4 regions of the Corynebacterium crudilactis genome follow, and region 1 is predicted to be linked to each of the others. Evidence: riboswitches for the same ligand, from Rfam matches in the RefSeq annotation. Region 1 holds a riboswitch; each other region holds the start of a gene.
What was found. Region 1 has a riboswitch for thiamine pyrophosphate ahead of thiM (hydroxyethylthiazole kinase). Riboswitches for the same ligand answer to the same signal wherever they lie in the genome.

Region 1 (7,780 bases):
GTTGGGCTTCGCCAAGATCTTCTCGTTCCACTGCAACGGGTTCAGAGATCTTCGTGATATCGACAAAATGAGAAGCGGGTTCCCGATTTCGGCCGGCACCCGCAACATAACTTTTTACGGCAGTGCGCAACGTTGTGGGAACACCAGAGGCAAAGATACCTCCGAAAGCGCTCATGCCGTCACCAGAACTTAACCGAATTAACTCATTGGGTAGCGCACCGCCAGTATCTACTGCTTGTCCGGGCAGTGTGAAGGCACTCGCTAGTTTTCCGCGAGGTTTGTATCCTGAACCCAAAAGAGCTGTTAAAACATCGGCGAGATTATCCGTGCGCCATTCGCCGGCCATGTAGCTTTCAGCTAGCCCCAACCACCCAGATGCGGCTAAACGTGAAAATAATTCTTCTTGATCAATGATGAGATCTGGGTCATTGCCCACCAGTTCGAGACCAGCATTGCTGCACGCCTTCGCGAAGCGAAATTCTGCCTGTTTTGCGCGTGCGCCAGAAAAGGCAAGATTTGGCACTGTGGCCACCCCAGGCCACTCTTCCACATCAATAGGTTCAAGATGGCGCAACCGTGCCTCTGCCATGCGTTTTATGCACCTCCGGTGGGATTTGGGCCAAGAAAAATACGACGTAATACTCGGCTGCTCTAACTCTAAATGCAGTGTACGTGTGTGGGGTACCTAGGAGGCGCAGGCGCGTCGAAGAACAGCTTATTGGGACGGATTAAAAAGATCTTCCATATGACGTGACATATGCCATATTAACGTGCATACTTGTTGAAAGTGGGCGCGAATTCCGCAAGTTTTTCTCCGAACGGACAAGAAAGTAAGACCCGATCCTGTTTGTTTCTGTTAGAAGGACTATTGTTTAACGCGTACACGTGCACAACACGACAGCGCTCAAACGGCTGCACGCATTTAGGGCAGACCGCAGAAGCTTTTAGATCCACGATCAGGAGACTTTGACAAACATGTCAGTTAACCCAACCCGCCCCGAAGGCGGCCGTCACCACGTCGTCGTCATCGGTTCTGGTTTTGGTGGCCTTTTTGCTGCCAAGAACCTGGCCAAGGCAGACGTCGATGTCACTCTGATTGACCGCACCAACCACCACCTCTTCCAGCCACTGCTTTACCAAGTGGCAACTGGTATCTTGTCTTCCGGTGAAATTGCGCCGTCCACCCGACAGATCCTGAGCTCTCAGGAAAACGTCAATGTCATCAAGGGTGAAGTGACCGACATTAACGTCGAGTCCAAGACAGTTTCTGCTTCCCTCGGTGATTACACTCGCGTCTTCGAGTACGACTCCTTGGTGGTTGGTGCTGGTGCAGGTCAGTCTTACTTCGGTAACGACCACTTTGCTGAATTCGCACCAGGAATGAAGTCCATCGATGATGCTCTCGAGCTACGCGCTCGCATTATTGGCGCTTTCGAGCGTGCAGAAATCTGCGAAGATCCTGCTGAGCGTGAGCGTCTGCTTACTTTCGTCATCGTCGGTGCCGGCCCAACCGGTGTTGAACTTGCAGGTCAGTTGGCAGAACTTGCTCACCGCACCCTTGCCGGTGAGTACAAGAACTTCAACACCAACTCTGCAAAGATCATTTTGCTTGATGGTGCTCCACAGGTGCTGCCTCCTTTCGGAAAGCGTCTGGGCCGCAATGCACAGCGCACCCTGGAAAAGATCGGTGTCAACGTTCGTCTGAACGCCATGGTTACCAACGTCGATGCTGATTCCGTTACCTACAAGACCAAGGACGGCGAAGAGCACACCATCGAGTCCTTCTGCAAGATTTGGTCCGCAGGTGTTGCAGCTTCCCCACTGGGCAAGCTTGTTGCAGAGCAAACTGGTGTTGAGACCGACCGCGCTGGTCGCGTCATGGTTAACGAAGACCTTTCTGTTGGCGAGAACAAGAACGTCTTCGTTGTCGGCGATATGATGAACTACAACAACCTCCCAGGTGTTGCTCAGGTAGCAATCCAGAGTGGCGAGTACGTTGCAGAGCAGATCGCAGCAGAGGTCGCAGGACGCTCCAACACTGAGCGCGAGGCTTTCGATTACTTCGATAAGGGCTCCATGGCAACCATCTCCCGCTTCTCCGCTGTGGTGAAGATGGGCAAGGTTGAGGTCACTGGTTTCGTTGGTTGGGTGCTGTGGTTGGCAGTTCACATCATGTTCCTCGTTGGCTTCCGCAACCGCTTCGTTTCCGGTATTAGCTGGGGCTTGAACGCAATGTCTCGTAAACGTTGGAACCTGGCGACCACTCGCCAGCAGCTTCACGCTCGTACCGCTCTTTCCAAGTACACCCATGAGTTGGAAGAAGCAGCTGCAGATCTTCCAATCGAGTTGCGCGATAACATTCGTTTCGAAGGAAAGTAATTTCCTGGAGCACGTATAACTAAAGCGTGACTTCCTCACCTGAGGAAGTCACGCTTTAGTTTTTTTTACATGGACATGTCACATATAGCACTCGTGTGAGCTAAATAAGAGTTAATTACTTAACAATATGGCTCTGTGTTGATTTAAGGGATTGAATATCTAGAATGGGCATATTCGGTATCAAACAGTGCCCCTTAAGCGCTTAGACTGGCCTCTGGGGGTGGTTATTTTTGGTGCATATGGGTCTATTGGGAATCCTGTGAGATTCTGGTGCATCCACCGATTGAATCCGCCCTCGGTAATCTTGGTAAATCGAACGAGAATTTGCATCTTAAGCAAGCCGGGGCCTACCTCGAGCGTGTAACCAACTCACGCACTGTTCAAGCCAGTAAAAGTAGCTCATCAATTGTGCTGTTTTCGGCACAACATAAGCCAAGCCAGGCTCTCGTTATTTGCCCAGCCTCTTCTTTGCTAGGGTGTCTAACAGGCACGGGGTGCCACTTGAAATGGCTGAGATCATACCCGTTGAACCTGCTCTAGCTCGTACTAGCGAAGGGATGGCCTTAACATGGCTAACTCGTATTTAGATTCTTTAACTTTTGTTCGACAAAACACTCCTCTTGTGCAGTGTTTGACCAATTCGGTGGTCATGCAAGTAACAGCCAATGTGTTGTTGGCCGCAGGAGCAACACCTGCGATGGCAGATACTCCAACTGAATCTGCAGAATTTGCAGCAGTAGCCAATGGCGTGCTGATCAACGTGGGAACGCCATCTGCAGAGCAGTATTTGGGTATGACTCAGGCAATCCAGGGTGCTAACAAAGCGGGAACTCCGTGGGTGTTGGACCCAGTTGCCGTGGGTGGGTTGTCGGAGCGAACCCGGTTCGTGGAGGGAATCGTCGATAAGCAGCCGGCCGCAATTCGTGGAAACGCCTCAGAAATCGTGGCGCTTGCAGGCCTTGGTGCTGGTGGTCGCGGCGTAGACGCGACTGATTCTGTGGAGGCTGCATTGGAAGCAGCGCAGTTGTTGGCTCGAGCTACTGGCGGCGTGGTTGCGGTGTCGGGTGAACAAGATCTTATTGTGTCCACCAACCGTATTACCTGGTTGCGCTCTGGTGATCCGATGCTGCAGCTGGTGATTGGCACTGGATGTTCCTTGGGTGCGCTGACTGCGGCGTATCTTGGTGCGACAGCGCAAACAGATATTTCTGCGCACGATGCGGTGCTCGCAGCACATGCTCATCTGGGCGCGGCAGGTCAACTTGCTGCTCAACAGGCCTCTGCTCCTGGAAGTTATGCGGTGGCTTTAATTGATGCGTTATACGAAGTTGATGTGCACATGATCGCTTCTTTAGTAGAAGTGTATGAGGCATAACATGACGGATTATTCTCTCTACTTGGTTACTGATCCCACGCTTGGCGGTGGCGCAGACCGTGTTGTACGCATTGTCGAAGAAGCCATTAACGGTGGTGTCTCTGTGGTGCAATTGCGCGATAAAGATGGATCCATGGACGCGATTCGTGCTACGGCACAAGAGTTGAAACTGCTCTGTCAGGCGCGCGGGGTATCACTAGTGATCAATGATTATCTAGATCTCGCCGAGGAATTAGGTATTAATCTACATATTGGCCAAGGTGATACACCCTATGTGCAGGCACGCCAACAACTTCCGGCAGAACTGGAGTTGGGTTTGAGCATTGAAAATCTCGGACAGCTGCATGAGGTGATTGCTCAATGTGCCGTGTCAGATGTGGCTTTACCTGATGTGATTGGTATTGGGCCAGTGACTGCTACTCAGACCAAACCTGATGCAGCACCTGCGTTGGGGGTTGCAGGAATCGCTTCGATCGCCGCGGTGGCCAAAAAACACGGTATTGCCTCTGTCGCCATTGGTGGCGTGGGCCTGCACAATGCAACTGAACTTGCAGCTACTGATATTGATGGATTGTGCGTGGTCTCTGAAATTATGGCCGCAGCCCAACCTGCCCAAGCAGCGCAGCAATTACTGTCTGCGTTTCAGAAACGCCCCGCAGTTCCACGTGTCTTGTCCATTGCCGGCACGGATCCCACCGGTGGTGCCGGCGTGCAAGCTGATCTAAAATCAATTGCTGCCGGCGGCGGCTTCGGCATGTGTGTGGTGACTTCCCTGGTGGCACAAAACACGCACGGTGTGAGCGCTATCCATACGTCTCCTCTAGAATTTTTAGAACAGCAGCTTGACGCAGTATTTTCCGATGTCACAGTAGATGCCATCAAACTTGGCATGTTGGGTTCCGCAGAGACCATTGATCTTGTCTCCGCGTGGTTAAGCTCGCATGCGCATGGTCCGGTGGTGCTTGATCCTGTCATGATCGCCACCAGTGGAGACCGGCTTCTTGATGCAAATGCGGAAGAGTCCCTCCGCCGACTAGCTGCACATGTCGATGTTGTGACACCGAATATTCCAGAGCTTTCCGTATTGTGTGAGAGCCCCGCTGCCACCACTTTGGATGAAGCGATCGCACAGGCACGAGATTTCTCCCACACCCACAACACGATTGTCATTGTCAAAGGTGGACACTTGACTGGCTCTATGGCAGACAACGCGGTGGTGCGCCCAGATGGCTCAGTGCACCACGTGGACAACCTCCGCGTACACACGCCCAATTCCCATGGCACTGGCTGCTCGCTCTCTGCAGCACTGGCCACCAGAATGGCGGCCGGCCACACCGTAGAAAAGGCCCTAGAATGGTCCACCCGGTGGCTCAACGAAGCCTTACGCCACGCAGATCAACTAGCCGTGGGCACCGGAAATGGCCCAGTTGATCACAGTCATGTGGCACGGCGCATGCTTGCCGCAGCAGAGACCACCCCCTGGACACACCTCCTGGCACCACGCCTGAGCGGCGCCTCACCAGAAGAGTTCATTCAGCCCGCCACAACGCCAAGTCCAGCTCCACGCATTGAACCTGCCGGACCATTCACGCGCGCGCTGTGGGAAGCAAGCGGCGATATCATCGCGAGCATCAACAGCTCAGACTTCATCACCATGCTTGGCGACGGCTCCCTCCGGCGTCTTGAGTTCGATTTCTACATCGACCAAGATGCTCAATACCTCGCCCAATATTCACGTGCATTAGCCAGACTCTCTTCCATCGCCCCGGAATCAATCGCACAAGTGGAATGGGCACAAAGTGCTGCAGAATGCCTTGTGGTGGAAGCCGAACTTCACCGCTCCTATATGGCAGGTAGCCACACTTCCGCCCCCTCACCCATCACCATGGCGTATACCGATTTCCTCATCGCACGCACCTACTCAGAAGATTACGTCTGCGGCGTAGCTGCAGTATTGCCGTGCTACTGGCTCTATGCGGAAATCGGATTGATGCTTGCAGAGAAAAACCATGCAGATCATCCCTATCACGCATGGCTCAACACCTACTCAGGTGAACAATTTATCGCAGGCACCCGAGCTGCCATCGCACGTTTAGAACGTGCACTAGAAAACGCAGGCCACACGCAGCGCGTTGATGCGGCCCGTGCATTTTTAAGCGCATCTGTTCATGAACGTGAATTTTTCGACCAGGCAACACGCTACAACTGGCTCTAGATAACAGTTATACGCACGCGCCGGGCTCTTCCTCTGTGAAATGCAGGGAGGGCCCGGCGCGCTTTTTCATGCGTTTGTGTTGTGGTTCTTTAAGTGTTTACGAAGGTGTTGGGAATAGTTTACTTAAAGTTGGACGTTGCGTTCATGTTTGGGTTTTATTGTGGACGCATCGTCCATTTCTTCCCTAGTCAAGGATCTTTTTGTGACACCCAGTATTGTTTTTGATTTCGATGGCACGCTTGCGGTCGGCCATGGTCCTGTTCTTGCTTATGCATTGTGTGTAGAGCCGGAGGGGGGAAAGGACTTTCTGGTTCGAGTGGAAAGAGAGCTTCGGCGGTTTGATGATGGTCAGAGTCCTTATCGTGATGGCTATGACATTGTTGCCAAGCTTGCTGCGGAACTTGGGGTTGATGATGGTGCGATGTCGATTGCGTATAGCCGTAGTCGGGAGCTTCTTGGATCGGAGAAGGCTCCGGTTGAGCATGTCCGGGGTATTGAGGATATTTTTCTTCAGTTAAAGGGGCATGCGCGATTGGTGCTTGCTACTAATGCTCCAGCAGCTGGCGTTATTGAGTTGTTGCGTCAGTGGGGTATTGCTGAGTTTTTTGATCAGTTGCATTTTGTGGTTGGTAAGCCTGCGGGTTTGTTGCCGATTATTTCTGAGCTTCAAAAGGATGGCCCTGTGTTGGCTGTTGGCGATATTTATGAGTTTGATTTAGCGCCTGCAGTGCAATTGGGTGCGGATACTGCGCTTGTTGGTGCGACTGTGTCTACGTCAGAGGCGAAGGTGTCCATGCGTGGGCGTTCTATCGCTGATCTTCCTCTCCTGTCCTGGGTTTCTTCCTGGGCGTCCATTTCTTAAAGTCACATTCGTGTTGGTGAAAGGTTTTCTGGTTTTTATGTTTACTCCGTCGAAGTCTTTGTGTGCCGCTGTTTCTGCGGTGGCTGTTTCTGCGCTTGCGCTCGCTGGTTGTTCTTCTGTTGATAGTGATTCAGTTGCAGCTTCTGGGGCTGATAATGCGTGGCCAGAATCTATAACGTTGTCTTTGGTGCCTTCTACGGAGGGTGAAGATCTTGCAGAGGCTTTGGCTCCGTTGACTGATTATTTGTCTGAGAATTTGGGCATTGAGGTCAACGGTGTGGTGGCTTCTGATTATGCGGCCACTGTTGAGGCGTTGGGTGCAGATCAAGCTCAGGTGATCATCACTGATGCGGGTTCTTTGTATAACGCTATTGAGCAATATGATGCTGAGTTGATTCTCCGCGACGTTCGTTTTGGTGCCACCTCTTATTCTGCTGTTGCTTATACCAACAACCCGGATAAGTACTGCGAGGATGAGCCGGTTGCGGCGTCTTATGCGGCCTCTGATGTAGAGATGCTGTATTGCAATGGTATTGAGGAAGAAGACCAGCCTGCTGTAGGAGAAGGCCCTGCAGGAGTCGAGGCGTTGAGCAAGATTAGTGCTGAGGACAAGGTTGCGCTTCAGGCAGCTACCTCCCCTGCGGGGTACCAGTACCCCATTGTTGCCATGCAGGATCTAGGTATGGATACGGATTCTGCTTTTGTGCAGGTTCCTGTATCTGGAAACAACAATGCGGTGTTGTCAGTACTCAATGGTGATGCAGAAGTATCGTTCGGTTTCTGGGATGCTCGCTCCACTGTGCTTTCAGAGGCTCCTGAAGCTGCAGAAGAGGTGGTGGCTTTTGCTTACACCGAGATGATCCCTAATGGTGGCGTTGCGGCATCGGATTCTCTCCCTGATGATCTAGTGGCAAAGCTTTCTACCTTGATGGATGACTACGCAGATTCT
Region 2 (7,780 bases), 380 kb from region 1:
AGGCGCTCGGCGGCAACCTCGACCTTGGGTCGACCGACATCGCTTGCGCCGAAGAGGATTTGGCGGTGAATGTTGGAAATGTCGACGGTGTCGTCATCGATGACCGTGATGGTTCCAACGCCTGCGGAAGCCAGCGACTGCATGACTGGGCAGCCGAGACCGCCTGCGCCGATGACTAGAACGTGGGCGTTGAAAAGTCGTTCCTGCTGCTCAATGCCATATCCGGGGAGCGCGAGTTGGCGGGCCGTGCGGTGAAGCTCAGATGTGGGAAGCTGCGCCATGTTAAAGCACCTGCTCCGCCCAGGATGCCAAACCTTCAAAACTTGATGAGGCCACCGCATGTTGGCGTTGCGGGATCCGGCCTGCTTGAGCGGCTAATCTTCCGGCTTCAACGGCGTGGAACATGGATTCGGCCATCGCGACGGGATTTTGGGCGCGGTTGATAGCGGAGGCCAGAAGGACGCCGTCGCAGCCGAGTTCCATTGCGAGTGTGGCATCAGAGGCAGTGCCTACACCGGCGTCGAGGATCACGGGTACGCTCGCGCGGCTGCAAATCAGTTCAATGTTGTGCGGGTTGAGAATGCCCAGGCCGGTTCCGATCGGGGAGCCCAATGGCATGACAGCTGCAACGCCACAGTCTTCTAGTCGGCTGGCAGTGATGGGATCGTCAGAGGTATAAGCCAGAACGGTGAAGCCGTCGTGGACGAGGAGTTCGCAGGCATCAAGAAGCTCAACGGTGTCGGGCAGCAATGTGTGTTCATCGGCGATGACCTCCACTTTCACCCAGTTGGTATCGAGGGCTTCCCGAGCCAATTGTGCAGTGAGGACGGCGTCGCGGGCAGTGCGGCAGCCTGCGGTATTGGGGAGAAGGGCGATCTCGAGGCGGCGCAGCATGGCAAAGATGGATTCTCCGCTAGAGGTGGTTGCTTGGTGTCGACGCATCGCCACGGTGGTCAATTGAGTTCCACTGGCGACAAGGGATTCCTCCAGCAACGCCTGAGAGGTAGCTCCGCCGGTGCCCATGATGAGGTGGGAATCGAAAGTTTTATCAGCAATATGCAGCATTTTAACCTCCCTGAATTGCGGTGAGAACTTCTACGGAATCGTTGTCACAAATGGCGCGTGACCACTGGGATCTGGGTACGACCGCGGCGTTGATTGCCACGGCGACTCCGGTGTCGTGGCCGATTTCTTGGTGGACCAATTGCTCCACGGTCAATTCGGAAGAGCGCATAGATGTGCCATTGAAGGTGTAGGTAATCACTTGTGAAAAATCCTTAAATTTGGTGGCGAAACGGATCGCACACATCAAGAGTGGGGAACAGTGGCTGGTTGGTTGCCATATCAACGGCAGCGCGCGCACCAAGGGCTGACAGCAAAATTCCGTGGCGGAAATATCCTGTGGACGCAATCACATTGGATCCAACCCATCCCAGGTACGGCAGGTCATCCGGGGTGCCGGGGCGGGCGCCGCAGGTGACTTCGATAAATTCGGTTTCTTCAATGCCCGGAATCAAACGGATAGCATCGCGTAGCAAATCATGCACTGCGCCCGTTCGAGGTTGCGGGTGATCCTCACGGCTTGTCGCGCCGATCGCGAGGGTGCCATCGGTACGCGGAATGATATAAATCTGACGATCTTCCACAAACCCGCGCACCACCTTGGTGACCATCGGCTGCAGTCGCTCCGGCACGCGCACGCGCACAATATCGCCGTACACCGGCCTCAACTGCAATGGGTTCGCGCCCTCAAACCAGCCGGGAATGCTTGCGGCGCCCAGGCCCGCCGCCAAAACAACAACGCTTTTCGACGCAACCCTCACCCCCGAATTCATCGTCACGGTCAAACACGGATCGTGGCCATCAATAGAGATCACAGCGTCGGCAATATGCTCCGCACCGCGTTGCAAAATGGCATCCAATAACGCCCGGGCATACAGACGCGGCGACAGCTGATGATCCCCATCAATGCTGACCACCTTGGAAATCCTCGGCGACAACGCTGGCTCCGCAGCCCTTGCCTGACGAGTAGTCAACACATCGACAGGCAAATCCTTCAAATGCATGTACTTAATCAACTCCGCAACATGCATGCCATCCGCGCGGTCCGCACCGATAAGAAGGGTTCCATCAGTGCGATACCCAGTGGGCAAGTCCGTGTATTTAGACACTCTTTGGAGGAGGTCTGGGTATAGGCGAGCGGATTCCTTCATCAACAAAATCAGATCATGTTGCTGATACTGCACCTCCGCGGTGGGGGCCAACATTCCGCCGGCATGATGAGTCGCACCGGAAATTGGGTCAGGATCAATCAACGTGACTTGGTAACCAGCCTCCTGGAATTCAAAGCAGGTGGTCAACCCAATGATTCCGCCGCCGATAATAATCGCATGCTTTTTCATGAGAGCCTTCCTAATTCAAAGTTGGCCACCACATTTTCAGCGACCTGCTGTGGATCATCAGATTCAGAAAAAGCCCGCACCATGGCAATGCCAGCCACACCGGTTGCGCTGAGAGCGCGCACATCGGCAGGGGTGACATCACCAATCGCAACGATCGGCACCTTGGACAATTCCACCAAAGGGGGATAACCCGCAAGGCCAATCGGTGGCCGACCTGAATCCTTGGTGGGAGTCTTCCGAAACGGCCCAGCACCGATGTAATCCAACACATCGGACAGCTCATTCGCCGCCGCCACAAGTTCTAGGGTTCCAGTGGTCAACCCAATGATCGCCTCAGGCCCCAACAACTCACGAGCCTCAAGCACCGACACATCATCCTGCCCAAGATGCACACCGTGAATCGGGAGTCCTTCGCGCATTAAGGAAGAAGCAACGTGGAGGTGGTCGTCGATAAGCACCCTCGTTGTTGGGCTGCACCGCGCAACCTCAAGCGCAACCCGAGATGCCAACTCGCTCATCGCTTCTGGCGAAATAGGCTTTGAACGCACCTGCACCACACCCGCGCCACCACGAGCCGCAGCAGACGCAGTGTGCACAACCTCATCCACCGAGCCCGCGCCAGTCACAACATAACAACGCAGGTCAAAACGATTTTCAAACACGGGACAATCAATCCTCGCTTCCTTCGCTGGTGTTAACCAGACAGGTTCGAACGGTCCCGCGCAGCAACAGCGCGCAATCTCAGCCCAATGCATTGGGCACCCGTGGGGTAAGTCGCCACCAGTCAAGCCCGACAACCAAGATTTGTCAACGGTTAGTGCACCCAAGTGAGGGGAACAGACCCCAGTTTGAAAACCAAGGCACACATGTGAAAGAATATTTCAGTTGACTGTGCAAACCCCAACTCACGTTGGGCAAACGTGACAGCTTCGAAAATTGAAACGGAAACGAACCGGCCGAGCATCCCAATCCTGGGAAAGTGCCGCCAGGGTCCTCTTTCCCTACTAGTAAAAGGATTGTTTATATGAACATTCTGGATAAGATCGACGCAGCATCCCTGCGCGAAGACATTCCTGCATTCCGTGCTGGCGATTCCCTCGACGTTCACGTCAAGGTTATTGAAGGCGCTAACACCCGTACCCAGCTTTTCAAGGGTGTTGTCATTCGTCGTCAGGGCGGCGGAATCCGCGAGACCTTCACCGTCCGTAAGGTTTCCTTCGGCATCGGCGTTGAGCGTACTTTCCCAGTACACTCCCCAAACATCGAGAAGATCGAAGTTACCCGTCGTGGCGATGTTCGTCGTGCGAAGCTGTACTACCTGCGCGAACTGCGCGGCAAGGCTGCACGTATTAAGGAGAAGCGCTAATTTTTAGCGTTTGGTTGGTGCATAAATAACACCTGACCAGCCCCTAGTTATTTACCTTGTGTGAATAACTAGGGGTTTCTTTGTTTTTCATCCCGCACTTTGCCCGCACTATTCCTGCACCTAGACTACAGCGGAATCCTGGGGGATAACGCCGGGATGGTCTTGTACCTGATCTGTGTCAAAGTATTGCTGATAGAGTGAATCCTCGTGACCGATTTTTCTAGTGCATCAAATGCCGACGATCCTACCCAGTCCTCCGCAGGAAACGCTGCAAGTGGAGGTCGTGCCAATCGACGTGCTGGAAAATCTAAAAAAGAATCAAAACCAACGCCGTGGTACATCGAGATTCCTATTGTTGTTGTTTTGACCTTGGCGTTGATTTTCGTGCTGCAGACTTTCGTGGGACGTATGTACATGATCCCGAGTGGTTCCATGGAGCCGACATTGCACGGCTGTGATGGCTGTACTGGTGATCGTATTCTTGTGGAAAAGGTCAGTTATTACTTCTCTGATCCAGAGCCTGGTGATGTCGTTGTTTTCAAGGGCACCGATTCTTGGAACGTTGGTTTTACTACGCAGCGCTCGGATAATTCTGTGATTCGTGGTCTGCAAAATCTTGGCTCTTATGTGGGATTAGTGGCACCAGACGAAAATGATTTGGTTAAGCGCATTATTGCTTCTGGCGGACAGACCGTGTCGTGCCAAGAAGGCGATCTGGGAATTATGGTTGATGGTAAAGAAGTAGATGATAGCTATACGCTGCAGCCTGCGCAGTTCCCAATTGATGAGACCTCTGGCTCTACTGAATGTGGTGGCAACTACTTCGGCCCGCTCACCGTTCCTGAAGGAAATTACTTCATGATGGGCGATAACCGCACAAATTCCATGGATTCTCGCTATCACTTGGGCGATGAGTACCAGGGAACCATTCCGGAGGATCACATCAAGGGCAAGGTTCAGGCCATCGTGCTGCCATTTAGCCGAATCGGCAGCATCGACGATCCTGCCATTCAAAGCTAAAATATCGCTTTTCGACGCCTCCCTCTATGCGACGCCTTAAGCATCTCCGGACCCTTGAGGTCACCTTGTCCCGCAACGGGTTAGGGCCCGTAGCCGGAGTAGATGAAGCAGGACGTGGTGCTTGCTGCGGTCCTATCTCCATTGCCGCCTGCATCCTTCCGAACAAGCCTATTGAAGAGTTAGCCGCCCTAACAGACTCTAAAAAGCTCAGTGCGACGACTCGTGAAAAACTCATGCCGATCATTAAAAAGCATGCTCTAGCATGGTCCGTAATAATTATTTCGGCACAAGATATTGATCGATTTGGCATACAGCATGCCAATATTTCCGGCATGCGCCGAGCTGTTGCTGCTCTGGAAACCCGCCCGGGTTATGTTCTCACTGATGCGATGAAAGTTCCTGGCTTTGCCATTCCGTATTTGCCAATCATTGGCGGCGATGCCTCCGCGCGTTGCATTGCTGCTGCCAGTGTTCTTGCTAAACAAACCCGAGATGATCTCATGACTACGATGGCTGATAAATATCCTCATTATGGCCTTGAGGTTCATAAGGGATACAGCACGAAGATCCACATGGATGCGGTGCGTCACCACGGCGCAAGCCCAGAGCACAGATATAGTTATGCGAATGTGTCCAAGGCACACCAAGAATGGTTACAAGCTGCCGATGGAAAAATGATGGAAGGTGGAGCATGAGCGCTGAAGAACTCGACAATTATGAAGCAGAGGTTGAACTCTCGCTGTACCGCGAATATCGCGATGTAGTTAGCCAGTTTTCCTATGTTGTAGAAACTGAACGTCGATTCTATTTGGCGAATGCCGTGCAGCTTATTCCGCACAACAGTGGTAATGATGTCTATTACGAAGTCCGCATGTCAGATGCGTGGGTGTGGGATATGTACCGTTCAGCACGATTTGTTCGATACGTCCGAGTGATTACCTACAAGGATGTCAACATCGAAGAGTTGGACAAACCAGACATCATCATGCCTGAGTAGCTTTTTGCAGTAAAATACCAGGTCATATGGCCTAAAAATGTGCGGGATTATCAATTAATCCCGCACTTTTCCCGTTTCATATCTGCTTCTTTGTCAAGTGCCCTCTGGTCTGCATTGTGGATAACTAGCGTGGGGAGCTAGTTATCCACAGCCATGAAATAGACACTCTTGAAGCGTTTTCTTAAACCACGTTGAATCTACAGGCACAGCCAAAATAGATTATTTAACACTCGTGGGGGAGATATGAAAACACAAAAGCAATTTCTCGGGGCTTTTGGCGAAGACCTAGTGCTTCAGCAATATATGGATCAAGGTGCAGCGCTAGTTGCTCGCAATATCAGCTATTCATGTGGGGAAATAGACCTGATAGTTCAGCTAAAAAGCGGAACTATAGTTTTTGTCGAAGTAAAAACTCGGCGTGGTTGTGAATTCGGTGCGGCTGAATCGGTGGATTGCCGGAAAATGACACGAATGAGAAGGACCGCGGGGAGATGGCTTGAAGGAAGACCCTATTTTCCAGTCAGATTCGATGTAGTATCCGTTATTTTGGATCCGCACACCGGAAGCCCAGAAATCACCGTCTATGAGGATGTTGAACATGGCGCTCGGTAGAACTATTTCCACGGCACAATTGGGTGTTCAAGCAAAAATTGTTCGAGTCGAAGCCAACGTTGGACCAGGTCTTCCAGGAACATATGTTGTCGGCATGGCGGATACCGCTATTTCTGAGTCCCGAGATCGCATTAAAACAGCAGTGCATAACAGTGGATTGCAGTGGCCAAAAACGAAAGTGATAATCAATTTATCGCCGGCTTCAATGCGTAAACAAGGTTCGCAATGTGATTTGGCAATGACTGTCGCAGTATTGGCATCTCAAAGCCCAAACCCTCAAGTCCGATTTCATGCGCAGCACACAATGTTTCTCGGCGAGGTAGCGCTTGATGGCACTTTATTGCCTGTTACTGGAGTGCTCCCTGCGCTGCTTGCTGCTCGGGAAGAGGGAATTGAACGCGTTGTGATTCCTGAAGGAAATGCACAGGAAGCCGGGCTGGTTGATAATCCTCGCGTATTTGTTGCTAGTTCCATTGATCAGGTGATGCGGTGGCTAAATGATGAGGAGTCTTTACCTTCACCAGTCGTATTAGCTGGGCAAGATGATCTCAAATTACTGGATATGCGGGATGTCGTAGGGCAGCCAGAGGCCAGATTTGCTGCGGAAGTCGCAGCAGCTGGTGGGCATCATATGTTGATGATTGGTCCACCTGGTTCTGGAAAATCTATGATTGCAGAACGGCTGCCGAGCTTGTTACCTGAACTAACCTCACAGCAGATGATTGAGGCAACAGCTGTGCATTCTGTCGTGGGCCGAACCTTCTCAGGGCCAGTTTCTAGAGCGCCTTTTATTTCACCTCATCACAACGTTACTAAAGCAGCATTGTTGGGTGGAGGTTCTGGATCACCACTTCCAGGGGCTATTAGTTTGGCTCATCATGGTGTGTTATTTCTTGATGAAGTAAGCGAAATTCCAGCATCTATCCTTGATTCCTTGAGAACTCCTTTGGAATATGGGGCGATTCGGATTATTCGTTCACGCCACGATGTCACTTTCCCTGCCCAATTCCAACTCATTCTCGCTGCAAATCCGTGTCGGTGTGGAGCTGAAACACCCCAAGAATGTGTGTGCTCAGGAGCTGCACGAGCAACCTATCTGAATAACCTTTCTGGGCCGCTCCGTGATCGATTAGACATGGTTGTTGCAACCCATTCAAAAGGTGCGTTGCTGCGTAGTGATGATGTAGAAAGTTCAGCGCCGATTGCAGAACGCGTCGCCCAGGCACGTGAACGGTCTGCTCATCGTTGGTTAAAAGCAGGTTTAGGAGGCCTTGTTAATGCTCATGTAGATCCGCACTTTCTGCGAAGAAATTTTGCCGCAACCGAGGAAGCCATGGTGTATCTTGGGGCATTTTTAGCAGAGGGGGCGATCTCTCAAAGAGG
Region 3 (7,780 bases), 760 kb from region 1:
CTGGAAAACCACACCATTCATGGCGCTACTTATCCTCGCCGGTCTGCAAATGATCCCGAAGGAAACCTACGAAGCAGCCCGCGTCGATGGCGCAACCGCGTGGCAGCAATTCACCAAGATCACCCTCCCGCTGGTGCGCCCAGCTTTGATGGTGGCAGTACTCTTCCGTACCCTCGATGCACTACGCATGTACGACCTCCCCGTCATCATGATCTCCAGTTCCTCCAACTCCCCCACCGCTGTTATCTCCCAGCTGGTTGTGGAAGACATGCGCCAAAACAACTTCAACTCCGCATCCGCACTCTCTACGCTGATCTTCCTACTGATCTTCTTCGTGGCGTTCATCATGATCCGGTTCCTCGGAGCAGACGTTTCGGGCCAACGAGGGATGAAGAAAAAGAAACTGGGCGGAACCAAGTATGAGAAACCCACCGCTAAGGATGCTGTTGTAAAGGCCGATTCTGCTGTGAAGGAAGTGGCTAAGCCATGACTAAACGAACAAAAGGACTTATCCTCAACTACGCCGGAGTGGTATTCATCCTGTTCTGGGGTCTAGCCCCCTTCTACTGGATGGTGATCACCGCACTACGCGATTCCAAGCACACCTTTGACACCACTCCTTGGCCAACGCACGTCACTTTGGATAACTTCCGTGACGCGCTGGCCACCGACAAAGGCAATAACTTCCTCGCAGCCATTGGCAACTCGCTGATCATCAGTGTCACGACAACAGCGATCGCTGTTCTCGTGGGAGTGTTCACCGCCTACGCTCTAGCCCGACTGGAATTCCCCGGCAAAGGCATTGTCACCGGCATCATCTTGGCAGCCTCCATGTTCCCCGGCATCGCCCTGGTCACGCCTTTGTTCCAGCTCTTCGGTGACCTCAATTGGATCGGCACCTACCAAGCGCTGATTATCCCGAACATTTCCTTCGCACTACCTCTGACGATCTACACACTCGTGTCCTTCTTCAGACAACTGCCCTGGGAACTCGAAGAATCAGCACGCGTCGACGGCGCCACCCGTGGCCAAGCCTTCCGGATGATCCTGCTTCCTCTAGCAGCGCCTGCACTATTTACCACCGCGATCCTCGCATTCATCGCAACGTGGAACGAATTCATGCTGGCCCGCCAACTATCCAACACCTCCACAGAGCCAGTAACCGTTGCGATCGCCAGGTTTACCGGACCAAGCTCCTTCGAATACCCCTACGCCTCGGTCATGGCGGCCGGCGCATTGGTGACCATCCCACTGATCATCATGGTTCTCATCTTCCAACGCCGCATCGTCTCCGGACTCACCGCAGGTGGCGTGAAAGCCTAGACTAGATAATCATGAGTGCCGATAAATCCCAGGATCAATCCGAATCGCAACGCAAAGGGCTTCAGCTCGAAGCGCTGCTCGGATTCCTGGGATTTTTCTCATTCCTCGCCGTCATCCAGGCAATCATCAACGTGTTACGCCCCGAACCTGCCGTGTGGCCAGCACTTCTCGCGCTCGTTTTGGTAATCGCCACCGTCTCAGTATGGCGGGCTTGGCGGAAGCGCCGCCTTAATTAAAGTTCCTGCGCCAACGCCACGATAATTCCAGACGGCCCGCGCAGATAACACAGCAGAAATACGTCCTCATAGTTTGCGATCCCATCTAGTGGTTCCGCACCGATATGTGCGATCGTTTCCTCAATATCATCCACCGCAAACATCAACCGGTGCATCCCAATCTGGTTAGGTGCAGATGGAGCGGTTGCAATCGGTTCCGGTTGTAGATATTGAGTAAGCTCCACCCGAGAATGCCCATCGGGAGTGTTCAGCACCGCGATCTCTGATCTGATCCCGCTGAGACCAACGGTCCGATCAGCAAAATCCCCTTGGACCAGTGTTCGACCATCTAGAGACATCCCTAATTTCTCAAAGAAACCGACTGCTTCATCCAACGATTCCACCACAATCGCCACGTTGTCCAAACGTTTAATTCCCATGATCCCCATCGTAGGTAGCATCGTGTGATGGCGATCATCTACAACACATCCAGCACGCTCAACGGATTCATCGCAGACAAAGACACTTCCCTGCAATGGCTTTTCGATGTCCCCGGCAGCGACAGTGCCTCTGAAGATTTTGGTACTTTCCTTTCAAAAGTCGGCACCATCGTAATGGGATCCACCACCTATGAATGGCTGCTCAAGGATCTGGATTTCATCAGCGATCCCCAGAAGTGGACTGATGTGTATGGCGATCGCCCCACATGGGTATTCAGCAGCAGAAACTTGGAAACCCCAGAAGGAAAACCCGTCAAAGTAGTAAATGGAGATGTCTCTGATGTTCTCCCCGCCATACTGGAAGTGAATCCAGAGAACACTGATATTTGGATCGTCGGTGGTGGCGATTTGGCGGGTCAATTCTTTGACGCGGGTGCACTCGATAGGATCATCTTGACCATGGCGCCAGTGTTTCTCGATGAAGGGCAGCCAGCGATGCCTCGCCGGATCGAAAGTGATCGGCTCCGCACCGTAAATGTCCGCGAAGTTGGGCAGTTCACCGAGATCACTCTGGAGACGATTTAAGGGGTTTAATTTGCGGCTTTTTGGACAGAAAGCTCTTCCTTTAAGAACGCAGTGCGTAGTGACGACGATGCCAATAACGCTCTATTGCCACAGCTGCTTCTGCGAGAAAAAATCCAAAACCAATCGGTATTAAATATCCAGTTAGGATTCCATCAGGCTGAGTTACCCTGAAATAGATTCCCATCAAGACAAGAACGATTCCTACACCACCTAAAACCCCCAAAAGCCACAAGGGAGCTCTTCTTGTTAGGGCACAAGCCACTGCAGCTACAGCAAAACTAACTCCAACAAAAATTGAACCAGCGGTTAGTCCTAGAGCAGTTACTCCTAGATAGGGAGTCCCAAGAGCAAATATCCACCCGACTACGAGAGACAAGAGAAAAAGTAAAACAAATACTCGAGCAGGATAATTCTTTTTGGCCGCAAGCCTAGACCAATCTTTCATCGTGCTCCTTAGGGGATTACAGATTTGTTATATGTATAACGTTTCTGCAGACCAGTATCCACCTGTAATACTTTTACAAGCGGTCTATCTAGGAGACAAACTCCAGAGTCGGCAGCGCAAAACTTTGTTAGATCGAAGTTTGTGGTGTCGGCCTGAATTGCTCTTCTGTACCAACTCGCCCCACACGCGCTCACAAACTGATACCCTCGGCTACTAGTGACACGGGGTGCAAAAGCACTTTCACAAAGCTTTCGCTGAGATTACACCCGTCGAACCTGATCCAGTTAGTACTGGCGAAGGGACTGTCGCATTGGACCCATCCTCCCAAGGGATAGGTCCCTCTGCCCTTCGCCCCAACCCAAGAAGGGCGTTTTTTCATGCTTGATATTTCTGAGCAAATTGTTTTGGTCACCGGCGGTGCACGCGGACTTGGTCGCGCATTGTCTGAATCATTTTTGCGCGAGGGCGCTCGTGTTGTGGTGAACTATCACCGTTCGGCTGATGCTGCCGCAGAGTTGGCTGGTGAAAAGGCGGTGGCGATTCAGGCTGATGTTCGTGATCGCGAACAGGTGAAAAGCATGTTTGCGCAGGCCAAGGAACATTTCGGCAGCCCGATCACCACTGTGGTCAACAGCGCTTTGGCGGATTTCAGCTTTGATGGCGATGCGCGTCCCAAGGCGGAGGACATCACCATTGAGCGATTTAACCAGCAGTACACCAGCGCAATCGCGGGCGCGCTAAACACCATCCAGGAGGCTTTACCTGGTTTTGAGGAGGTGGGAAGTGGTCGTGTGATTAACATCGGCACGAATCTTTTCCAGAATCCGACGGTCCCCTACCACGATTACACCGCTGCGAAGGCTGCGCTGCTGTCCTTGACTCGCACGTTTGCCAAGGATTTGGGCCCACGCCACATCACGGTCAACATGGTCAGCGGCGGCCTGCTGCGCACCACCGGCGCCAGCGCCGCCACGCCCGAGGAAGTCTTTGATTTCATCGCCGCCGGCACCCCACTGGGGTCCGTCACCACGCCGCAAGAGCTTGCCGACGCCTCCCTCTTCTTCGCATCCCCCTGGTCGCGCGCGGTTACAGGCCAAAACTTGGTCGTCGACGGAGGACTGGTTTTCAACTAATGACACCGAAAGAAATACACCTCAACCTTTTTGCTTTCGGTGCCGGGCACCACGCGGCGGCGTGGCGAGCGGTGGAGGGAAGCGTCGAAAAGCTGGGTTTAATTTCCTGGTGGGAGGAACTCGCGCGCACCGCTGAGCGGGGCAAGCTGGATGCGGTCTTTTTGGCGGATGGGCAGGCGATTAATCCCGTCGGTCTGGAGAATGGGCCGGGCTGGTTTTTGGAGCCGGTGACCGCGTTGACTGCGATGGCGCGGGCGACGAACAATATTGGGTTGATCAGCACGATTTCCAGTACGTTTTGGCAGCCGTTTCATGCAGCGCGGATGATCGCCAGCTTGGATCATATTTCAGGTGGGCGTGCTGGAATCAATGTGGTGACTTCGATGACTGATGCGGAGGCGCGTAACCACGGGATGGATGCGTTGCCGGGTCATGATGTTCGCTATGCGCGCGCTGCGGAATTTATTGAAACCATCACTGCGCTGTGGAATTCGTGGCCCGCGGAAAGTTTGGTGATGGATCGTGCTGGAAAATTTGCGGACTCCTCACTCATTGAATCTATCCATCATGATGGTGAGTTCTTCCAAGTCGCTGGTCCGCTGAATATTCCCACTACTCCGCAGGGCAGGCCAGTTATTTTCCAAGCGGGATCCTCACCGCAGGGACGGGAGATCGCTGCACGGTATGCCGAGGCGATTTACTCCGTGGCCTGGGATTTGGAGCAAGCACAAGATTATCGCTCTGATATTCATGCTCGTGCCACTGCCCAGGGTCGCGAACCCATGCCGGTGCTGCCTGGTTTGGTGACCTTTGTTGGCACGACCGTGGAAGAAGCGCGTGCAAAACAGCAGGCTCTCAACGCGTTGTTGCCGGTCAAAGACTCACTAAATCAGTTGAGTTTCTTTGTGGGGCAAGATTGCTCGACGTGGGATTTGGATGCACCTCCCCCACCACTGCCACCGCTAGAAGAGTTTTCCGGTCCTAAAGGCAGGTACGAAACGGTGCTGCGGATCATCGAATCTAAATCACCAACCGTCCGTGAACTTCTGGGCTACCTCGCAGCAGGTGGTGGGCACGCCACATTCATCGGCACACCGGAAAGCATCGCTGATGAAATCGAGCGCTGGATCGACGAGGGCGGTGCCGATGGCTTCAACCTCATGCCACCGATGCTCCCCCACAGTTTGGACGACTTTGTTGACTTAGTAGTCCCTGAGCTGCAGCGACGTGGTCGATTCCGCACAGAATACAGCCACACTACGCTGCGCGGTCACTTGTTTAACTAGGTCACTTGTTTAACTCAGCAATTGGGCGCACTGTCAATGATTGATTAAGCGTGCCCACAGGACCTTCGGCATCGTGAATCACCGAAGTGGTCAAACCGATGCCGTTGGGTCCGAACGCCGCGCGGGTATCAAAACCCACCTTGGTGCCCACCGGCTGGCGGAACAGATGGAAAGTAAGATCCACATTCGGGAACATCCACGTCTTTGGATCTTCTCGAACCGCCACGCCATTGGCCACATCCAAGAATTTGGAAAACTCTGCCAAGGGCTCAGAATCTTCGCCCTCGACCAACTGCACATCGCCGGTAATCCACGCACGGTTTTTGCCCGGAATTTTCTCTGCATCCTCGACAAAGACAATGCTGTCCATAAAGCCACCAGACCACTGGAAAGCTGACTGAACATCTGCCAGTTCAGTCATTGACGGCAACGCTTCAAAAGTATCGCCAGAAATATGGGCAAGATCAGAGGTCTTCAGCAACCAGGCGCGTGCACGAATCGTCACTCTGCCGTTGATCTCAGCGACCGTCTCAATAAGTTCAATGGTGCGCCCGGGACGAACGATCTCTGTTCTCAAGGTGACATCATCCCGAGCGATCTGGCCCAAGACCTCCAAACTGAAACGGCTAAACACAAAAGCATCGCCGACGACTTCCCTGCGCCAGCGTTCCATATGGTGAATCACCAAACCGGCAACCGGTGCAAGGTGGAGTTCATCATCGCGCCACGCACCACTGGAATGCTCCGTTGGGCGGTACGTATCATTTCCGTACGCAATAAAATATGCAGTTGACATGCGAAAACCTTACTATCAGTAATTTTGGGAGGCTAGTTCTTGGGACTAGTTCTTGGGGGCTCGGAGTTTTCGCCACAGCACTCGAAGTGTGGAATGCGGCAGAGCAAAACACTCTCTAATAGCCATACCTAGGCGCTCGGCTGAAGGTGTACGAGCAGTGACCACCTTGATGGGAATCCCCAAATGCCAAGCCCATAAATAGGTGCGCCAGGCATGAAAGCCACTGGTCACAACAGTCCACTGTAGTGTGTCCGGAAATAATGCGTGGGCGTTTTCTAAATTCTCATTGGTGCTGGTGGCCCATGGTTCTTCCACAATGTTGGTTACTCCACGGGCGCGTAAATAATCTGCCATGGCCGTGGCTTCACCGAAACCGCTGACCACAACGGGTGCTTCTGGGGTCAAAGATGAGACCTCAATGGCCTTTTCCAGCCTTGAAGCCAACAGGTCAGTGACTTGACCATCAACAACTTTGGATCCCAGCACCACAATCGGATTCATTAGCCGAGCAAGCGCTTCTTCAATGCTTCGTCCTTGGCTTCAACTTCCTTCGCCATATTCTCTTGGTAATCAGCCATCTTCGTGACCAAAGAAGGATCACCAGCACCGAGAATACGAACGGCAAGGAGGCCTGCATTCTTCGCGCCACCGATGGAGACAGTGGCAACTGGAACGCCTCCTGGCATCTGGACGATCGACAGCAAAGAATCCAAGCCATCAAGATCCTTCAATGCGCGTGGAACACCGATGACTGGAAGTGGAGTTGCTGCAGCGACCATGCCTGGCAGGTGTGCAGCGCCGCCAGCACACGCGATGATCGTCTTGATGCCGCGCTCATGCGCAGTCTTTGCGTAGTTGAGCATCTTCTCTGGGGTGCGGTGTGCAGAGACAACGCCGACCTCAAAAGGAATGCCAAACTCAGCGAGTACCTCTGCAGCTGGCGCTACAGTATCCCAATCCGAATCCGAACCCATGATCAAACCAACTAGAGGACCCACTGAAATTCTCCTTAGCTTAAAAGTTACGTATCGGTTTATTAGTCTATAACAGGCCTTTTAAGCGTTAATCTGTCCATCAAAAGTGTTGGAGAAATGCTTGATCGCAGCCATTGCTGTCGCGGTGGGATACTGCGGGTGCATCTCGCCGTTGACAGCTTTTACGGAACGCATGAGAGATTCTGCGATTGGAGGAGTAATGGTATCGAATTTCCACAAATCCACCACCACAAGGCTGATGTCCTGGTTGCTCATTACATCTGGGATATCACCAAGAGCGCTGATGATTGATTTGGTGACCAGTGGTTTGTTCACGGGATGTGGTGCTTTTCCGGTAATGGGATCTTTCTCGCATTGGCACCAGCCAACTCCGAGTTCATCCATAACCCAGACCCATTCAACCAAAGGATTTTTCTTCATCGTTTTAGGCTAACTCAGTTGGCCAGCAACTGCCTGATTAAAGGTGCAGCTCTGTTCCAACCGTGATGGTTTTGCTTGGTTGCAGTTTGAAAGACTCAGTTCGAGATGCCTGATTACGTTCCATCGAAAGATACAAACGATC
Region 4 (7,780 bases), 420 kb from region 1:
ATAGGATTGTTCATAACTTAAACCAGACACCAGAGATTCCGGCGCGTAGAGGGAATAGGTGATGCAGTTGCCACCTTCCATAAACATTGCGCCACCACCGGACATGCGGCGGACAACGGTGACACCATGTTCATCGACGCCTTCTTGGTTGATTTCATTGACATAAGACTGAAAGCTGCCAATGACGGTGGCGCGATCGTCCCAATCCCAAATGCGCATGGTTGGTCCACGTTGGCCTTTGGCTACTTGGTCCAGAATAAGTTCATCTAAAGCGACATTTACCGGAGTAGGCAGGATTCCTGGATGTAGAATCTCCCAGTCAAAATCGGTGAAATCTTGTGCACCAGTAACAGCTCGACGCACTGCTAAAGCGATGTCGGCAGTGCTAAAACCTTGCAGCTCCACATCATCGAATTCCGCTAAAGCCGCATCCATTTTTGCCTTCAGACGGTCAGTTGTATCACCAACTGACGCGCCTTGAAGGGCACGGCCAAGGGCGAAAAATGCCTCATCAGGTTCAATGAAGAAATCGCCGGAAATCTTCACATCTGCGATGGCATCCAAATCTGTGGAGACATCAACTACGACAAGTTTTCCGCCGGGGACTTTGAGTTCAAAGTGATTATTCATTGCCCCACAGTAACTGAGATGCTTGTCGACGCGCCCCGCCACCTCGCACTTGCCACCGTGGGCGGGCGTGCTTAAAGCACGTAGAATCGACCATAAGGAAAATTCCGAACCTTGCTCTAGGGAGAAAAACATGGCTGGCACTATTTCCACCTACGTTACTTTCAATGGATATACCTCTGAAGCACTCACGCATTGGCAAGAAATTTTTGGCGGTGACCTCAACCTTCTGACTTATGGTCAAACCCAGATGGAAGGCATGCCGTTTGAACCCCCAGCTGATGCCTTGGCTCATGGCGTGCTCACTTTTCCTGGTGGCGCCCTGATTTCTGGTGGTGACTCAATAGGAGAGGAACTCCCCATCAAAGACACTGCATATTCCATGTTGTACAACGCGGAATCGGTGGAAGATGGACGCGAGAAGATCGATAAAATTGTCGCAGCTGGTGGCGCAGAAACCATGAAATTTGAAACTGCTCCGTGGGGTGGATCCTATGGGCAGGTCTTTGATAAATATGGTGTGATGTGGAGTATTTCTGCAGAATAACCACAAGGTGGCGATGATCTCAGAAAGATCATCGTCACCTTTAATGTGGAAGCCTAAACCTCAAAACGTGGGAGATCGAGTCCAACGTATTGTTCTGCGAGGTAGCGCTGTCCAGACTGGGAATCCAGGACGGAACGCAGTTCCGCGAATCGGCGCTGGGTAGCAAAGTGATCTTCACCAGGGACAGCGTGCAGCATGGAGCTCATCCAATAAGAGAAATGCTGTGCCTTCCAAACGCGGGGAACTGCAAGGGAAGTGTAGCTATCTAGTAGTCCGGTGTCCTTCTTTTTCAGTGCGCGCACAATGCCTGGTGCAAGAACGGACACATCGGCGACTGCCAAGTTGAGACCCTTTGCACCAGTTGGTGGCACGGTATGTGCAGCATCGCCAGCGAGAAATAGTCGGCCCTTTTGCATTGGTTCAGTTACAGCAGAGCGGAAGCGGAGCACGGCTTTGTCAAAGATGCGTCCTTCAGAAACCGTGATTCCTGGGGAGTCTGCGCGCAGATGTAGCTGATCCCAAATGCGATCATCGGACCACATATCTGGGGTATCTTCAGGATTACACTGCAGGTAGTAGCGCTGAATTTCATCAGTGCGGGTAGAAATCAGAGCAAAGCCCTCAGGGTGGGTGGCGTAGATGAGCTCTTTTTGGGTTTTTGGTGCTTCCACCAAAATGCCGAACCATGCATAAGGGTATTCATGGCGGGCGCGGACACCACCATCTTCGGTAATCAGCTTGCGGTATGGCGAATTGGAGCCATCGGCTGCAATGACATAGTCGGTAGTAATGGTGGTGGAAGAGCCATCTGCTTCGGTGTAGGTGACCTTTGCCAGATCGCCTTCGTAGTTTTCTACTGAATCTACGGTGGTGCTAAATAGTAATGCGCCACCATCTTCAATGCGCTTGGCAATGAAGTCCTTGAGGTATTCATGCTGTGGGTAGATGGCGACTTTGTGGCCAGTGAGCTCAGTCAGTGGAATACGGGTGCGTTCATTGTTGATAGAGATATCGATTGCTTCATCGTGATCGGCTTCTGCTTCCATGCGCGCGCCGACTCCAGTTTCCCGCATTAAGTTCAGGGTGCCTTGTTCAAGTATTCCTGCTCGAACTGTTTCTTCTACTTCTTTGCGAGTGCGGGATTCAAAGACAATTGATTCCACTCCCTGCAGGTGGAGGAGGTGTGCGAGGGTAAGGCCTGCTGGGCCGGCACCGATGATTGCGACTGGCACGTGATTCATGGAAAAGCTCCTTTTAACTCTCAACGGAAGATGAACTTCGTCAAATATTTCACATATAGTGATTTGGGCCTCAATCTAAGGGAAAGTATGTCCCGCCACAACCTGTTCGCAGTGTGAACGTGGTTTAAGTTGAAGTCGGGCTCACAGCCAGCAGGAAAGTCATTTAATTCAGATTACAAGGGTGTGGCTAGGGGTGTGATTCAGGGGTTCTGAGTTACGTAGAAGTAGAAACTAGTGCTTTCTTTTTCGCGATACTATGTTTTCCCTATTGATTAAGCTAAGGTGAACGCGTACTTAACTTGATATGCACGGGTGCTCGGTGAAAAACCGGGCTGAGATCTGGCAGAGCCACGACCGTAGAACCTGATCCGGATAATGCCGGCGATAGGGAGGAAAAATATGGCAAATCTCGCCATGCAAAAAAATACTCAGCAATCTTCTTGGCGTGTGATTGATATTGTCATCGCATCTGTTTTGGGTGTTGCCTGCGGATTAATTTTCATCGTATGGAATTCCATCGGATACGCCTGGACTACTGCTTTTCATGCACTAACTCCAGGCCTTGGTGGCGTGGCCATCGGAATCTGGTTGTTGGGCGGCGTGCTCGGCGGGCTTGTGATTCGTAAACCAGGTGCTGCACTCTTTGTAGAAGTTGTTGCTGCATGTGTGTCCGCAGCGTTGGCTTCTCAGTTTGGTATTTCCACTATTTATTCCGGTCTTGTCCAAGGGCTTGGCGCAGAAATCATCTTTGCATTGTTCCTTTACCGTCGCTTCAACCTGCCCATCGCCATGCTTGCCGGGGCCGGTGCTGCTGTGGGTGGCATTATTCTTGAGCTGTTCTTCTATGGAAATCTCGCGAAGACGCTCTCCTTCAACATTATTTATTCCACTACTTCGGTGATTTCTGGCATGATTTTGGCAGGATTACTCAGTTGGTTCTTGGTTCGCGCTTTGGCACGAACTGGCGCCCTGGATCGTTTTGCTGCTGGTCGGGAAATGAAATGACCACAGCTTTAGGCACGCGCGTTGTTGCGCGTAATTTTGGTTACCGGCATGCATCGCGGGAAAATCCTGCGTTAGAAAATATTAACTTTGAGATCGCACCAGGTGAGCGCATCTTGCTCACCGGCGCCTCAGGCGCAGGAAAATCTACGCTGCTCGCCGCACTCGCCGGCGTTCTAGGCGGTCCAGATGAGGGCGTGAGTACTGGCGAATTGCTTGTCGACGCCCCCTCCATTGGCCTTGTTCTCCAGGATCCAGATTCACAGGTTATTGCTTCCCGCATCGGCGATGATGTGGCATTTGGTTGCGAAAACCTCAAAGTTCCTCGCGCAGAGATTTGGCCACGAGTGGAGAGGGCCCTGCAACTTGTGGGGCTAGAGCTGCCACTGCACCATCCCACGAAGTATCTTTCTGGCGGTCAAAAACAACGTCTGGCTTTGGCTGGTGTCATTGCGATGGGTGCACGTTTAATTTTGCTCGATGAGCCAACCGCAAATTTAGATCCCCAAGGACAACGAGATGTCGTTGCAGCTGTGGATCGGGTAGTCCGTGAAACTGGTGCTACACTTATCGTTGTGGAACACCGCCATGAGCTGTGGTTAGACACCATTGATCGCATCATCAGCATTACTGATGGATGTGATGTTTTACCGGAAGAATTATTAAAAGTGGGCCAGTTGCCTGTGGCGCAGCCGTCGATAAGCAAGCCAATCTTGTGGGCTGACAACCTGTTGTGCAGCTGGGGTGCCGTGCGTAGTTTTGTGGTGCCTGAAGGTGCTTCGACGGTGATTACTGGCCCGAATGGTGCTGGAAAATCTACACTTGCGCTGACCATGGGTGGCTTGATTCCACCTAAAAAGGGGCGCCTGGAATTATCTGAAGCAGTGCGCGGTGGTTTGAACTCGCCGCCGCACAAGTGGCGTTCTGCGGAACTTGCTGCACGAATCGGCACTGTGTTTCAGGATCCTGAGCATCAATTTGTGGCGCGCACCGTGCGTGATGAGCTGGAGATCGGCCCGAAAATCATGAAAGTTCACGCACAAGATCGCGTTGAGGAACTTTTAGATCGCTTAAGGTTGCGGCATTTAGAGCACGCTAATCCTTTTACGTTAAGCGGGGGAGAAAAGCGTCGACTTTCTGTGGCAACAGCGTTGGTTGCAGCGCCTAAATTAGTGATTTTGGACGAACCAACATTTGGGCAAGATCCAGAAACCTTTACTGAACTAATCTTATTGCTACGCGAACTGACTGAAGCTGGAATTAGCGTTGTCTCAGTCACCCATGATCCAGATTTCATCGCAGCACTTGGTGATCATCACATCGAGGTAAACCCACGATGATGACAGTGAATCTTTTAAGCACAATCAACCCCGTCACCCGCATTATCGCGCTCATGGTGTTGACCACGCCTTTATTACTGAGCGTGGATGTGATGTCAGCGGCAATCGCGCTGGCAGCAACCATTATCTTGTCTCCTTTTGCTGGTGTGAGCTGGAAAATGTTGCTGAAACGTGGCTGGCCTTTGCTACTCATGGCACCGATAGCTGCACTTTCTATGGCGTTATATGGCCGGCCGGAAGGCACTGAATATTTTAGCTTCCTGCTCATCCATGTCACAGATAATTCCCTTGCTCTAGCTGCTGCCATTGGGCTGCGCGTCTTGGCTATCGGCATGCCAGTGGTGGTGTTGATTGCACGGATTGATCCCACTGATTTGGGTGATGGGTTAGCTCAGATTCTGAAACTTCCTGAGCGTTTTGTTATTGGAGCAGTAGCGGGAAGCCGGCTTATGACATTGTTCCGCGAGGACTGGTATTCCATGTCCAGAGCGCGGCGTGCGCGCGGCATCGCAGACCAGGGCAGGATTAAGCATTTTTTCACCATGACTTTTGGTCTTTTAGTCCTCTCACTACGCCGTGGTTCCAAGTTGGCAACCGCCATGGAAGCTCGTGGTTTTGGGCGCTCGCCAGATGGTCGAACGTGGGCACGTGAATCTAGTGTAGGTATTCGCGATGTCCTGCTCATTGTGGTGTGCGCAGCTATTTCAGCCTTAGCCATCGTGGTGTCCATTCAGACTGGTTTCTTCAGGTTTTTGGGCACATGAAAATTGTGTTGATCGATGGGCAATCTGGTGCAGGTAAAACCACCCTGGCAGAAGACTTGAGCTCCTATACCGGGTTTGATGTGGTGCACTTGGATGATTTCTATCCAGGATGGACCGGACTTGCACAAGCCTCTGAGATTGTTGCCCGCGATATTTTGGTGGCAGATAATCCGGGATATTTTTCTTGGGATTGGCACGAAAATTGCCGCGGGGAATGGGTGTCGCTTGAACCCGGAAAAAGCCTGATCATTGAAGGCTCTGGTGTAATAACGGCCGAGACCATTCAACGCGCCACTACCCTGGGTGATGTAGTGACCGTTCGTTTAACCGCACCGGAGTCTTTAAGAAAACAACGCGCCTTAGATAGAGATCCGGACTATGCACCATTTTGGGAGTTGTGGGCTGCGCAAGAACGAGTGCACTTTGCCCAGGGCATTGAGGCAGATCATGAGATTGTGCTAGGTTCGAATGAAGCTGCGGGACGACCCGTCGCACTCTATGACAGTCTGGGAACGGCCCAGAGTTCTTAAGAAAGTTTGACCAGAGAACATGCCGTTTTCTTTGTTAAAGCCAATTGATTACGCCCGCATCATTATCGGATGGGCGTCCATAGTTATTCTTCCTCTCTTGGCCCTGCCGTCGATTATCCAACTTGGCTTGATTATCGCCATCATTTTGTTCTGTGCGTTTGGCGTGGTCAAAATGGCAGAGCGCTTAGCCCATATTTTGGGTGATCCTTTTGGCTCTCTCATCCTCACGCTGTCCATTGTGATCATTGAAGTCATTTTGATTTGTGCAGTGATGTTGGGGCCAGCAGAAAGTGCCACCGCTGGCAGGGATTCTGTGATGGCTGTATCCATGATCATCATGGGCTTAGTGGTGGGATTATGTCTGCTTATCGGTGGACTAAGGCATGGCAGCATGCCACACAATGGCCTGGGTACTCCTACCTATTTGGTACTGATTGCAACTTTTTCAGCAGTCGCTTTTGCCGTACCGGCACTTTTAGGGGAGTACAGCACCGGACAAGCCATTGTTATTGCCACGTTGACAGCAGTTGTTTATGGATTCTTCCTTTACCGACAAATGGGTGCACAAGCACAAGAATTTCAAGAAGTAGAAGTAGCGGAAAAAGCCGGAAATGCTGCGCGGTGGGAGGTTCCTTTTCGCGGGGCAGTGTTGATCGTGACTGTTCTACCTATTGTCTTGCTTTCCCACGATATGGCTACGGTGATGGATGAGGTGCTTGCATCACTTGGTGCACCGGTAGCGATGGCAGGATTAATCATTGCCACGATTGTCTTCTTGCCAGAAACAATTACATCCTTGAAAGCTGCCTGGACTGGGGAAATCCAACGAGTGAGCAATCTGGCACATGGTGCTCAGGTATCCACCGTAGGACTGACCATTCCAGCTGTTCTCATCATTGGCATTATCACCGGACAAGACGTGCAATTAGGCGAGACCCCCATCAATTTATTGCTGCTTGGAACCACGATTGCAGTTACTGCCATTGCGTTTAGCTCTAAAAAAGTAAATGCAGTGCATGGATCCGTGTTGTTGATGCTGTTTGTCGTCTACATGATGAGCATGTTTGGCTGATTTGGGTAGCCTGGTGGGCATGAATGCATTAGAGACTTTGCAATGGCAAGACTGGTCAAGCGTTTTAGTTGTTGTAGCCCACCCGGATGATCCAGAATATGGGCTTTCCGCAGCGGTGAAAGAATGGACGGATGCTGGGGTAGAAGTATCCTATTTGCTTCTGACTCACGGTGAAGCAGGAATTCAAGGACTAGACCCGGCAGAAACTGGACCGCTTCGTGCCGCAGAACAAAGGGCTGCCTGTGATCAGGTGGGCGTGAAAAACCTCACCATCCTTAATCACCCAGATTCCATGCTTGTTTATAACCTGGAGCTGCGTAAAGATATTGCCCGAGAGATTCGGGTGCGGAAACCAAATGCCGTGGTTGTTACCAACTTTGAGGTGGAAGCATACGGTGGACTAAACCAAGCAGACCACCGAGTTGTTGGTCTAGCAGGTGTTGATGCCACCCGTGATGCTGCTAATCCTTGGGCACAGACAGAGCTTTTGGAAGAAGGCCACCAGTCGTGGGGTGCTGATGTTATCGTGATTGCAGGACATCCAGAGCCAACGCACACCATGGAAGTATCTCAGGAATCTGTCGATGCCGGTGTAGCTTCTCTGCAAGCACATAAAAAATATTTAGAAGCATTGCCAGATCACCCTAAGCCAGAAGA

Region 2: linked by a shared signal. The riboswitch ahead of ccrud_RS08875 (thiamine phosphate synthase) and the one ahead of thiM (hydroxyethylthiazole kinase) in region 1 are both predicted to bind thiamine pyrophosphate.
Region 3: linked by a shared signal. The riboswitch ahead of ccrud_RS03540 (3-oxoacyl-ACP reductase) and the one ahead of thiM (hydroxyethylthiazole kinase) in region 1 are both predicted to bind thiamine pyrophosphate.
Region 4: linked by a shared signal. The riboswitch ahead of ccrud_RS05200 (ECF transporter S component) and the one ahead of thiM (hydroxyethylthiazole kinase) in region 1 are both predicted to bind thiamine pyrophosphate.

What each region holds. Positions count from the first base shown of each region.
Region 1 is NZ_CP015622.1:1,500,921-1,508,700, reverse strand. Features, by position in the region: gene ccrud_RS07110 (cyclopropane-fatty-acyl-phospholipid synthase family protein) at 1-589, opposite strand, end outside; gene ccrud_RS07105 (NAD(P)/FAD-dependent oxidoreductase) at 976-2,379, shown strand; TPP riboswitch at 2,860-2,954, shown strand; gene thiM (hydroxyethylthiazole kinase) at 2,948-3,754, shown strand; gene ccrud_RS07095 (bifunctional hydroxymethylpyrimidine kinase/phosphomethylpyrimidine kinase) at 3,756-5,969, shown strand; gene ccrud_RS07090 (HAD family hydrolase) at 6,172-6,831, shown strand; gene phnD (phosphate/phosphite/phosphonate ABC transporter substrate-binding protein) at 6,869-7,780, shown strand, end outside.
Region 2 is NZ_CP015622.1:1,884,254-1,892,033, reverse strand. Features, by position in the region: gene ccrud_RS08895 (ThiF family adenylyltransferase) at 1-281, opposite strand, end outside; gene ccrud_RS08890 (thiazole synthase) at 283-1,065, opposite strand; gene thiS (sulfur carrier protein ThiS) at 1,067-1,264, opposite strand; gene thiO (glycine oxidase ThiO) at 1,278-2,402, opposite strand; gene ccrud_RS08875 (thiamine phosphate synthase) at 2,399-3,064, opposite strand; TPP riboswitch at 3,066-3,178, opposite strand; gene rplS (50S ribosomal protein L19) at 3,427-3,768, shown strand; gene lepB (signal peptidase I) at 3,976-4,788, shown strand; gene ccrud_RS08860 (ribonuclease HII) at 4,815-5,483, shown strand; gene ccrud_RS08855 (DUF2469 domain-containing protein) at 5,480-5,785, shown strand; gene ccrud_RS08850 (YraN family protein) at 6,029-6,397, shown strand; gene ccrud_RS08845 (YifB family Mg chelatase-like AAA ATPase) at 6,384-7,780, shown strand, end outside.
Region 3 is NZ_CP015622.1:742,473-750,252, reverse strand. Features, by position in the region: gene ccrud_RS03570 (carbohydrate ABC transporter permease) at 1-490, shown strand, start outside; gene ccrud_RS03565 (carbohydrate ABC transporter permease) at 487-1,323, shown strand; gene ccrud_RS03560 (hypothetical protein) at 1,335-1,559, shown strand; gene ccrud_RS03555 (VOC family protein) at 1,556-1,978, opposite strand; gene ccrud_RS03550 (dihydrofolate reductase family protein) at 2,006-2,563, shown strand; gene ccrud_RS03545 (hypothetical protein) at 2,604-3,008, opposite strand; TPP riboswitch at 3,221-3,328, shown strand; gene ccrud_RS03540 (3-oxoacyl-ACP reductase) at 3,386-4,141, shown strand; gene ccrud_RS03535 (LLM class flavin-dependent oxidoreductase) at 4,141-5,427, shown strand; gene ccrud_RS03530 (thioesterase family protein) at 5,429-6,223, opposite strand; gene ccrud_RS03525 (YdcF family protein) at 6,269-6,724, opposite strand; gene purE (5-(carboxyamino)imidazole ribonucleotide mutase) at 6,724-7,221, opposite strand; gene ccrud_RS03515 (hypothetical protein) at 7,279-7,638, opposite strand; gene ccrud_RS03510 (potassium transporter Kup) at 7,676-7,780, opposite strand, start outside.
Region 4 is NZ_CP015622.1:1,085,054-1,092,833, forward strand. Features, by position in the region: gene lplB (lipoate-protein ligase small subunit) at 1-630, opposite strand, end outside; gene ccrud_RS05190 (VOC family protein) at 761-1,174, shown strand; gene ccrud_RS05195 (4-hydroxybenzoate 3-monooxygenase) at 1,228-2,415, opposite strand; TPP riboswitch at 2,714-2,823, shown strand; gene ccrud_RS05200 (ECF transporter S component) at 2,815-3,420, shown strand; gene ccrud_RS05205 (ABC transporter ATP-binding protein) at 3,417-4,757, shown strand; gene ccrud_RS05210 (energy-coupling factor transporter transmembrane component T family protein) at 4,763-5,521, shown strand; gene ccrud_RS05215 (AAA family ATPase) at 5,518-6,051, shown strand; gene ccrud_RS05220 (calcium:cation antiporter) at 6,071-7,123, shown strand; gene ccrud_RS05225 (PIG-L deacetylase family protein) at 7,143-7,780, shown strand, end outside.